DNA from 3 places in the Burkholderia sp. MR1-5-21 genome. Region 3 is predicted to be linked to each of the others. Evidence: predicted binding sites of a transcription regulator. Region 3 holds the regulator's gene; each other region holds the start of a gene.
The links. Region 3 encodes LexA, which represses DNA repair genes until DNA is damaged. Its sites were predicted from a motif close to ACTGTATNNNNATACAGT; they were not measured.
Positions count from the first base shown of each region.

Region 1 (2,261 bases), on a different contig from region 3:
GACGTCGACGACGAGCGTCGCTTCGTCGTCGAGCGCGACGCACGGCGAGAAGCGCAGCAGCGCGAGCGCGACCGCACGCAGCGCGTCGGCCTCGCGCGCGGGGTCGCGTTCGACGAGCTGCGTATCGGGCGCGAGCGTCAGCACGCCGCCGCGCTTCATGCCCGCGCGCACGCCCTGCCTGCGCGCGGCTGCGTCGGCGATCAGCACGACGCCTTGCTCCAGCACCGCACAGCCGGCCTCGCCGTCAGACGGCGGCGGGGCGCACACGTCGAGCGGCAGGCGCGGCAGATGGATGCCGAGCAAGACGCGCATAGCGGCTCTCCACGATGGGCGACGGCAGGTCGAGCACGAGCGGCTCGCCGCGCGCAGGCCCGCGACGCTTGACGATATCGAGCGACACGCCGCCCGGCACGGGATGCAGCGCGACGCGCAGCACGGCGGGCGACGGCTGCCGCGCGGCCTGCAGCGGGCGCAGCATCACGAACAGCGTGTCGCCCGTGCGCGCGGCCGCGAGATGCAGGCGCCGCAGCGCATCGGGCCGCGCGTCCTGCCAGAGCAGCAATGCGCCGCAGCAGCCGGTCTTGAGCGCCTGTTCGGCGGCCCACAGCGCATCCGTGCGGCTGCCGGCGCGCAGCCACAGCAGCGCGTCAGCCGGCACGCCGAGACCGGCGAGCGCGGTCGCATGCGGCGACTGCGGAGGCGCGACGAGTGCGAGCGGCCGCCGGGCGCTGACGGTGCGCGCGAGCGCGGGCGCGAGCAGCCGCATCTCGCCGCAGCCCGGCTGCGCGGCCAGCAGCTCGACGAGCCCGCCGACCGGCCAGCCGCCGCCCGGCAGCTCGGCCGACAGCGATGCGAAGCCCGTGTCGATCGTGCGCGGACCGCCGCGCGCGAGCTGCGAGCCGCGCCAGAGCGACGGATGAAGGGATTCAGGGGAAATGGAGGATGCGAGCATGACGCCACCCACAACTGTATGGATATACAGTATATGGCAATGCGCTTGCGTCGCACAGCGCCGCTGCAAAACCGGCTTTTCGTCGGAAGAAATGCATCGGGAACATCCGGGCGCCCGTCATCGCGCGACGCCCCCGGTCAAACTCGGCGCGACGCAGTCGTATCGCCCGGCGCGCCGCGTAAACGTCGCGCTATCCATCCGGCCCGATGCGTCCCTCATGCACCACCCGGAGCCGGCCGAACCCGCCGGACGAATCGGCCCGACCGGCCGATGCAACGCGTCGCATCGCGCCGGTCCGGCCCGCTTCAGCCGAGCAGCAACGCGTCGTCGTCGAGCTGCTCGTGCCGCACCCTCTCGAACATCTGCAGCAGGTCCGGCACGTCGAGCCCCTTGCGCGCGTCGCCCGACACGTCGAGCACGACCTGCCCCTGGTGCAGCATCACCGTGCGGTCGCCGTAATCGAGCGCCTGCCGCATGCTGTGCGTGACCATCATCGTCGTCAGCCGGCTCTCGGCGACGATGCGCGCGGTCAGCTCGAGCACGAACGCGGCCGTCTTCGGGTCGAGCGCGGCCGTATGCTCGTCGAGCAGCAGGATCCGCGACGGCCGCAGCGACGCCATCAGCAGGCTCACTGCCTGCCGCTGGCCGCCGGACAGCAGCCCGATCCGGTCGGTCAGCCGGTTCTCGAGGCCGAGGTTGAGCAGCCGCAGCTTGTCGCGGAACAGCTCGCGCGACGCGCGGTCGAGCGCCGGCTTGAAGCCGCGGCGCGCGCCGCGCGCCATCGCGAGCGCCATGTTCTCCTCGATCGTCAGCGCCTCGCAGGTGCCCGCCATCGGGTCCTGGAACACGCGCGCGACGAGATGCGCGCGATCCCATGCCGGCTGGCGCGTGACGTCCGCGCCGTCGATCGTGATACGACCCGAATCGACCGCCTGGTCGCCGCAGATCGCGTTGAGAAAGGTCGACTTGCCCGCGCCGTTCGAGCCGATCACCGCGACGAACTGGCCGTCCGGAATCTCGAGCGACAGGCCGCGCAGCGCGCGCGTCTCGATCGGCGTGCCGGGATTGAACGTGAGCTTCAGGTCTTGTGCGGACAACATGTCATGCCCCTCCGTTCTTGCGCGCGAACAGCTTCTTGCGCGTCGCCGGCAGCACCAGCGCGATCGTGACGAGCGCGGCCGTCACGAGGTTCAGGTCCTGCGCCTTCAGGCCGATGAATTCGCTGTTCAGCGCGAGCGCGATGAAGAAGCGGTAGACGATCGCGCCGAGCACGACGGCGAGCGTCGTCAGCACGAGCCGGCGCGCGGGC
Region 1 is NZ_JBSAXD010000009.1:167,995-170,255, reverse strand. Features, by position in the region: gene ACV229_RS15015 (Y-family DNA polymerase) at 1-312, opposite strand, end outside; gene imuA (translesion DNA synthesis-associated protein ImuA) at 245-952, opposite strand; gene ACV229_RS15005 (ABC transporter ATP-binding protein) at 1,258-2,052, opposite strand; gene ACV229_RS15000 (ABC transporter permease) at 2,054-2,261, opposite strand, start outside.
Region 1: a site for LexA is predicted at 966-983, ahead of imuA (translesion DNA synthesis-associated protein ImuA). Genes of this name have one in related genera too.

Region 2 (2,261 bases), on a different contig from region 3:
ACCTGAACCTGCTCGTCACGCTCGACGTGCTGCTGTCCGAGCACAACGTCACGCGCGCGGCCGAGAAGCTGAACATGTCGCAGCCATCGGTCAGCGTGCAGTTGCAGAAGCTGCGGGACGTGTTCGGCGATCCGCTGCTGCTGCCCGGCCCGCGCGGAATGCGGCCGACCGCACGCGCCGAGGCGCTGCGCGAACCGCTGCGGGAAGCGCTCGAATCCGTCGAGCGTGCGGTACTGCCTGCCACGCCGTTCGATCCGGGCACCGCGACCCATACGTGGCGACTCGCCGCGACCGACTACGCGGAATCGACGATCGTGCTGCCGACATTGAACAAGCTGTACTCGGCCGCGCCCGGCACACGCGTCGCGGTCGTCGAACTCGCGCCGCCGCGCATCACGAAGCAGGCCGAGCTGGGCGAAATCGACATCGCGTTTCACACGACTGACGGTTCGCCGGAGGGCATGCGGCGCCGCGCGCTCTTCACCGAGCGCTACGTGCTCGTCGGCCGCGCCGGACATCCGAAGCTGAAACGGCGGCCGACGCTCGCGCAGTTCTGCGCGCTCGAGTTCGTGATCGTGTCGCCGGACGGGGGAGGATTCGTCGCTGTGACGGACAAGGCGCTCGAGCCGCTCGGCGTCACGCGCCGGGTTGCGCTGTCCGTGCCGCATTTCCTGTTCGCGATCTCGGCCGTCACCCATACCGATCTCGTCGCGATGCTGCCCGAGCGCCTCGTGCGCGACGCACCCGCGCTGCGGATCGTCGATGCGCCTGTCGAGGTGCCCGGTTACGAGATGTCGATGCTGTGGCACGAACGCGCGCATCGCGACCCGGCCCATCGCTGGCTGCGCGACACGATCGCCGCTTCGGTGTGACCCGCATGCGGCCGGCTCGGCGCGTCGCAACGACGGACTGTCGATGGCGCTCGCCGAGTGACTCCGCCGGCTCCCCACTCTGGCCACCTCCGCAGGTTACTCGCGCGGATAGTCTTTGCCAGTCGCCCCCATCCGTTGCCCTCGCTGATCGTCTTCGCCAGTCACCCTCATCCGGTGCCCTCGCTGATCGCCCTCGCCAATCTCCCCACCCGCTCGCTGACAGCCACTGCCAATTTTCTCGATCCAGGACTTGAAACCGCCCGAATCACTGTATATATTTACAGTGCTTTTGACCATATGACCCGATTTCCGTCACCTTCGACGGACGGACCTTGTGAGGCGACCATGTTCCAGTCATCCGCTTTCGATCCCGAGCAACCCGGCTTCAATCCCGTCCACTTCGAGCGCGCCGCGCAGCGGGCGGTCGTCGACCTGCAGCGTGTCGTCGGCGGGCCGGCCCAGCGTGCGCTCGGCCTGCGCCGGCGCACGCACCCGGCCGCGGTGCGCACGATGAGCTGGCGCGCGCTGCTCGACGTCGAGGAGCTGGCTTTCTCGAATTCGGGGTTCCTGAACCGGAACGATCCGGCGGTGATCGACGCGTTCATCCGGCTGCGCGACAGCCGCCTGCTGGCCGCGGACGTCGAGGATCCGGTGGACTGGCGCCGCGACGACGACGACCTGCCGGCCGTCTATCTGATCGTGAAGGCGATGCTCGAGGCGGAAGCCGCGGAGCAGGCCGAGGCCGCCTGAGCATCGGCAGCGTGCGCCGTCAGCGGTGTGAACCGGCCGACAGCCAATATCGGCCGCTGTTCACACCGCCGATGGCGAATCAGGCCCGACGATCGCACGCGCGATGCGAAAGCGATCGTTGGGCGGGAGCTGACGCTGCGACAAGTACGTGGCCGTACGGGAGCACCGCCCTGCGGCACGCAATACGCGCGTTACAGCCGCGCCGCCAGCCTTGCGCCCTGGTCGATCGCACGCTTCGCATCGAGTTCGGCGGCCAGTTCCGCGCCGCCGATCAGGTGCACCGACCGCCCCGCCGCCTGCAGCGGCTCGACGAGCGCGCGCTGCGGTTCCTGGCCCGCACACAGCACGATCGTGTCGACCTCGATCAGCTCCGGATCGGTGCGCTTCTCGCCGTACGACACGTGCAGCCCGCGCGCGTCGATCCGCTCGTAGTTCACGCCGCCGATCATCTTCACCTGCTTCATCTTCAGCGTCGCGCGGTGAATCCAGCCGGTCGTCTTGCCGAGCCCCTTGCCGAGCGGCGCGGCCTTGCGCTGCAGCAGCGTGACCTCACGGGCCGGCGGCGTCGTCTGCGCGCGCGTCACGCCGCCGCGCGTCGCGGCCGGATCCGTCACACCCCATTCGGCCTTCCATTCGTCG
Region 2 is NZ_JBSAXD010000016.1:37,177-39,437, reverse strand. Features, by position in the region: gene ACV229_RS21755 (LysR family transcriptional regulator) at 1-872, shown strand, start outside; gene ACV229_RS21750 (DUF2471 family protein) at 1,218-1,622, shown strand; gene ACV229_RS21745 (oxidoreductase) at 1,814-2,261, opposite strand, start outside.
Region 2: a site for LexA is predicted at 1,140-1,157, ahead of ACV229_RS21750 (DUF2471 family protein). Genes of this name have one in related genera too.

Region 3 (2,261 bases):
GCCCGATCAACGCGGAGCCGATCAACGCGCCGATTATGGCGAACGGATTGTTGTCCTGCCGCTTCGGGTCGATCCGGCGCATCAACTCGTCGGTGACCTGCTGCTTGAGACTGATGCGCAGCGACGGAAAATCGACATAGTCGCTGACCGTTTGCGCATCGCGCGCATCGATCGCCGCTTTCAGGCGGCCGAGCGCGACATACGGTGACGCGTATGCGTAGCCGACCGCCGCAAGCACGGCGGCCACCAGCACAACGATCAACAGGGGTTTGAGCCGCTTCGCGCGGCCCGGTGCGTGATTCACGGCGCCTCCGGTGCGGGAACCTTCCGCAATCAGAGACCACCCTGCGCGGCAGAACGTTCCTCCGCAATACAGCGATCGATCATCCGGCACACCGCATCGATCGTCCCGACCATGATCAGGCGCGACCGGCCGTGGTAGACGCGCACCGGCGCACGACGCGCGGGCTCCGCGTGATTCAGTCCGGCGTTCAGCGATACCCGCGCGAACGCGGGCAGCGCCGACGGCAGCAGGGACGCATGCGGTTCGACTGCGACTTCTTCATGACCGACGGGCGCCGCGGACAGCGGCGCGCAGGGTGTGCGGCCGCGCAGGTGACGCAGACGGCCGAATTGACGGAAAGGCAGCAGGCGGGCAAGGCGTTCCATGTTGTTCTCCTGAGCGAGACGGATTGTCAGAATTCGCCCGAGCGGATCAGCCCGACGGCGATGCCTTCCAGCGCGAATTCCGCGCTGCCGGCCTTGACGAAGATGTTTTCGTAATCCGGGTTCTCCGCGATCAGCTCGAGGCCGCCGGGGCGGCGCTTCAGGCGCTTGACCGTGACGTCGTCGCCGAGACGCGCGACGATGATCTGGCCGTCCTTCGCTTCCGTGCGCTTCTGCACGGCGAGCAGGTCGCCGTCGAGGATGCCGGCGTCGCGCATCGACAGGCCGCGGACCTTCAGCAGGTAGTCGGGCTTGCTGGAGAACAGCGCGGGATCGCACGCGTAATGCTGCGAGATGTGCTCCTGCGCAAGGATCGGGCTGCCTGCCGCGACGCGGCCGACGAGCGGCAGCGACAGCTGCATCAGGCCTGCATGCGGCAGCGTGAACTGGTGCGGCGCGTCGTCGATGCCGAGCAGGCGGATGCCGCGCGACGCGCCGGCTGCCAGCTCGATCACGCCTTTGCGCGCCAGCGCGCGAAGGTGTTCTTCGGCCGCATTCGGCGAGCTGAAGCCCAGCTCGGCCGCGATCTCGGCACGGGTGGGCGGGAAGCCGGAGCGCTCGATCGCGCGGCGGATCAAGTCGAACACTTGCTGCTGGCGGGCGGTGAGTTTGGTCATGGCTCAACTGTATGGATAGACAGTGAGCTGTATTTTTATACAGTACTTCGCGAATTTCAAGTGTTACGTGAGGTTCGTCGCGATCGCGGCGATTCCGGCGCGATCCCGCGACGTCCGGACGCCGGTTCGTCTGCCGCAACCGTCCGTCCCGTCTGCGTTAGCACTTTTGAGTATTAAAAAATGAAGAACGATTATTTTTAATCATGTAACCCGTTCGTTAGACTGGCCCGCACATCGCAAGACCGACAACATGACCAACAACGCGGGAGAACGACGGATGGTGAAGCGCAACACGGGGCTGGTGGGCGGGGTAAGCCGCCTGATCGCAACATTCGCGCTGGGCGCGGCCGCGGCGCTGGGCGTCGCGGCGCATGCCCACGCCGATACGCCGTTCCTGAACGTGTCGTACGACCCGACACGCGAGCTGTACCAGGATTTCAACCAGGCGTTCGGCAAGGAATGGAAGGCGAAGACGGGCGAGACCGTCAACTTCAAGCAGTCGCACGGCGGCTCCGGCGCGCAGGCGCGTTCGGTGCTCGACGGGCTGCAGGCGGATGTCGTGACGCTCGCGCTCGCTTACGACATCGACGCGCTCGCGAACAAGGGACTCGTCGGCAAGGACTGGCAAAAACGCCTGCCCGACAACGCGTCGCCGTATACGTCGACGATCGTGTTCCTGGTGCGCAAGGGCAATCCGAAGGGCATCAAGGACTGGGACGATCTGACCAAGCCGGGCGTGTCGATCGTCACGCCGAACCCGAAGACATCGGGCGGCGCGCGCTGGAACTATCTCGCCGCGTGGGCGTACGCGGTGCACAAGCCGGCCGGCAACGAGCAGACGGCGAAGGACTTCGTCACGAAGCTCTACAAGAACGCAGGCGTGCTCGACTCCGGTGCGCGAGGCGCGACGACGAGCTT
Region 3 is NZ_JBSAXD010000002.1:247,949-250,209, reverse strand. Features, by position in the region: gene ACV229_RS03635 (DUF2939 domain-containing protein) at 1-304, opposite strand, end outside; gene ACV229_RS03630 (hypothetical protein) at 334-669, opposite strand; gene lexA (transcriptional repressor LexA) at 696-1,343, opposite strand; gene ACV229_RS03620 (sulfate ABC transporter substrate-binding protein) at 1,621-2,261, shown strand, end outside.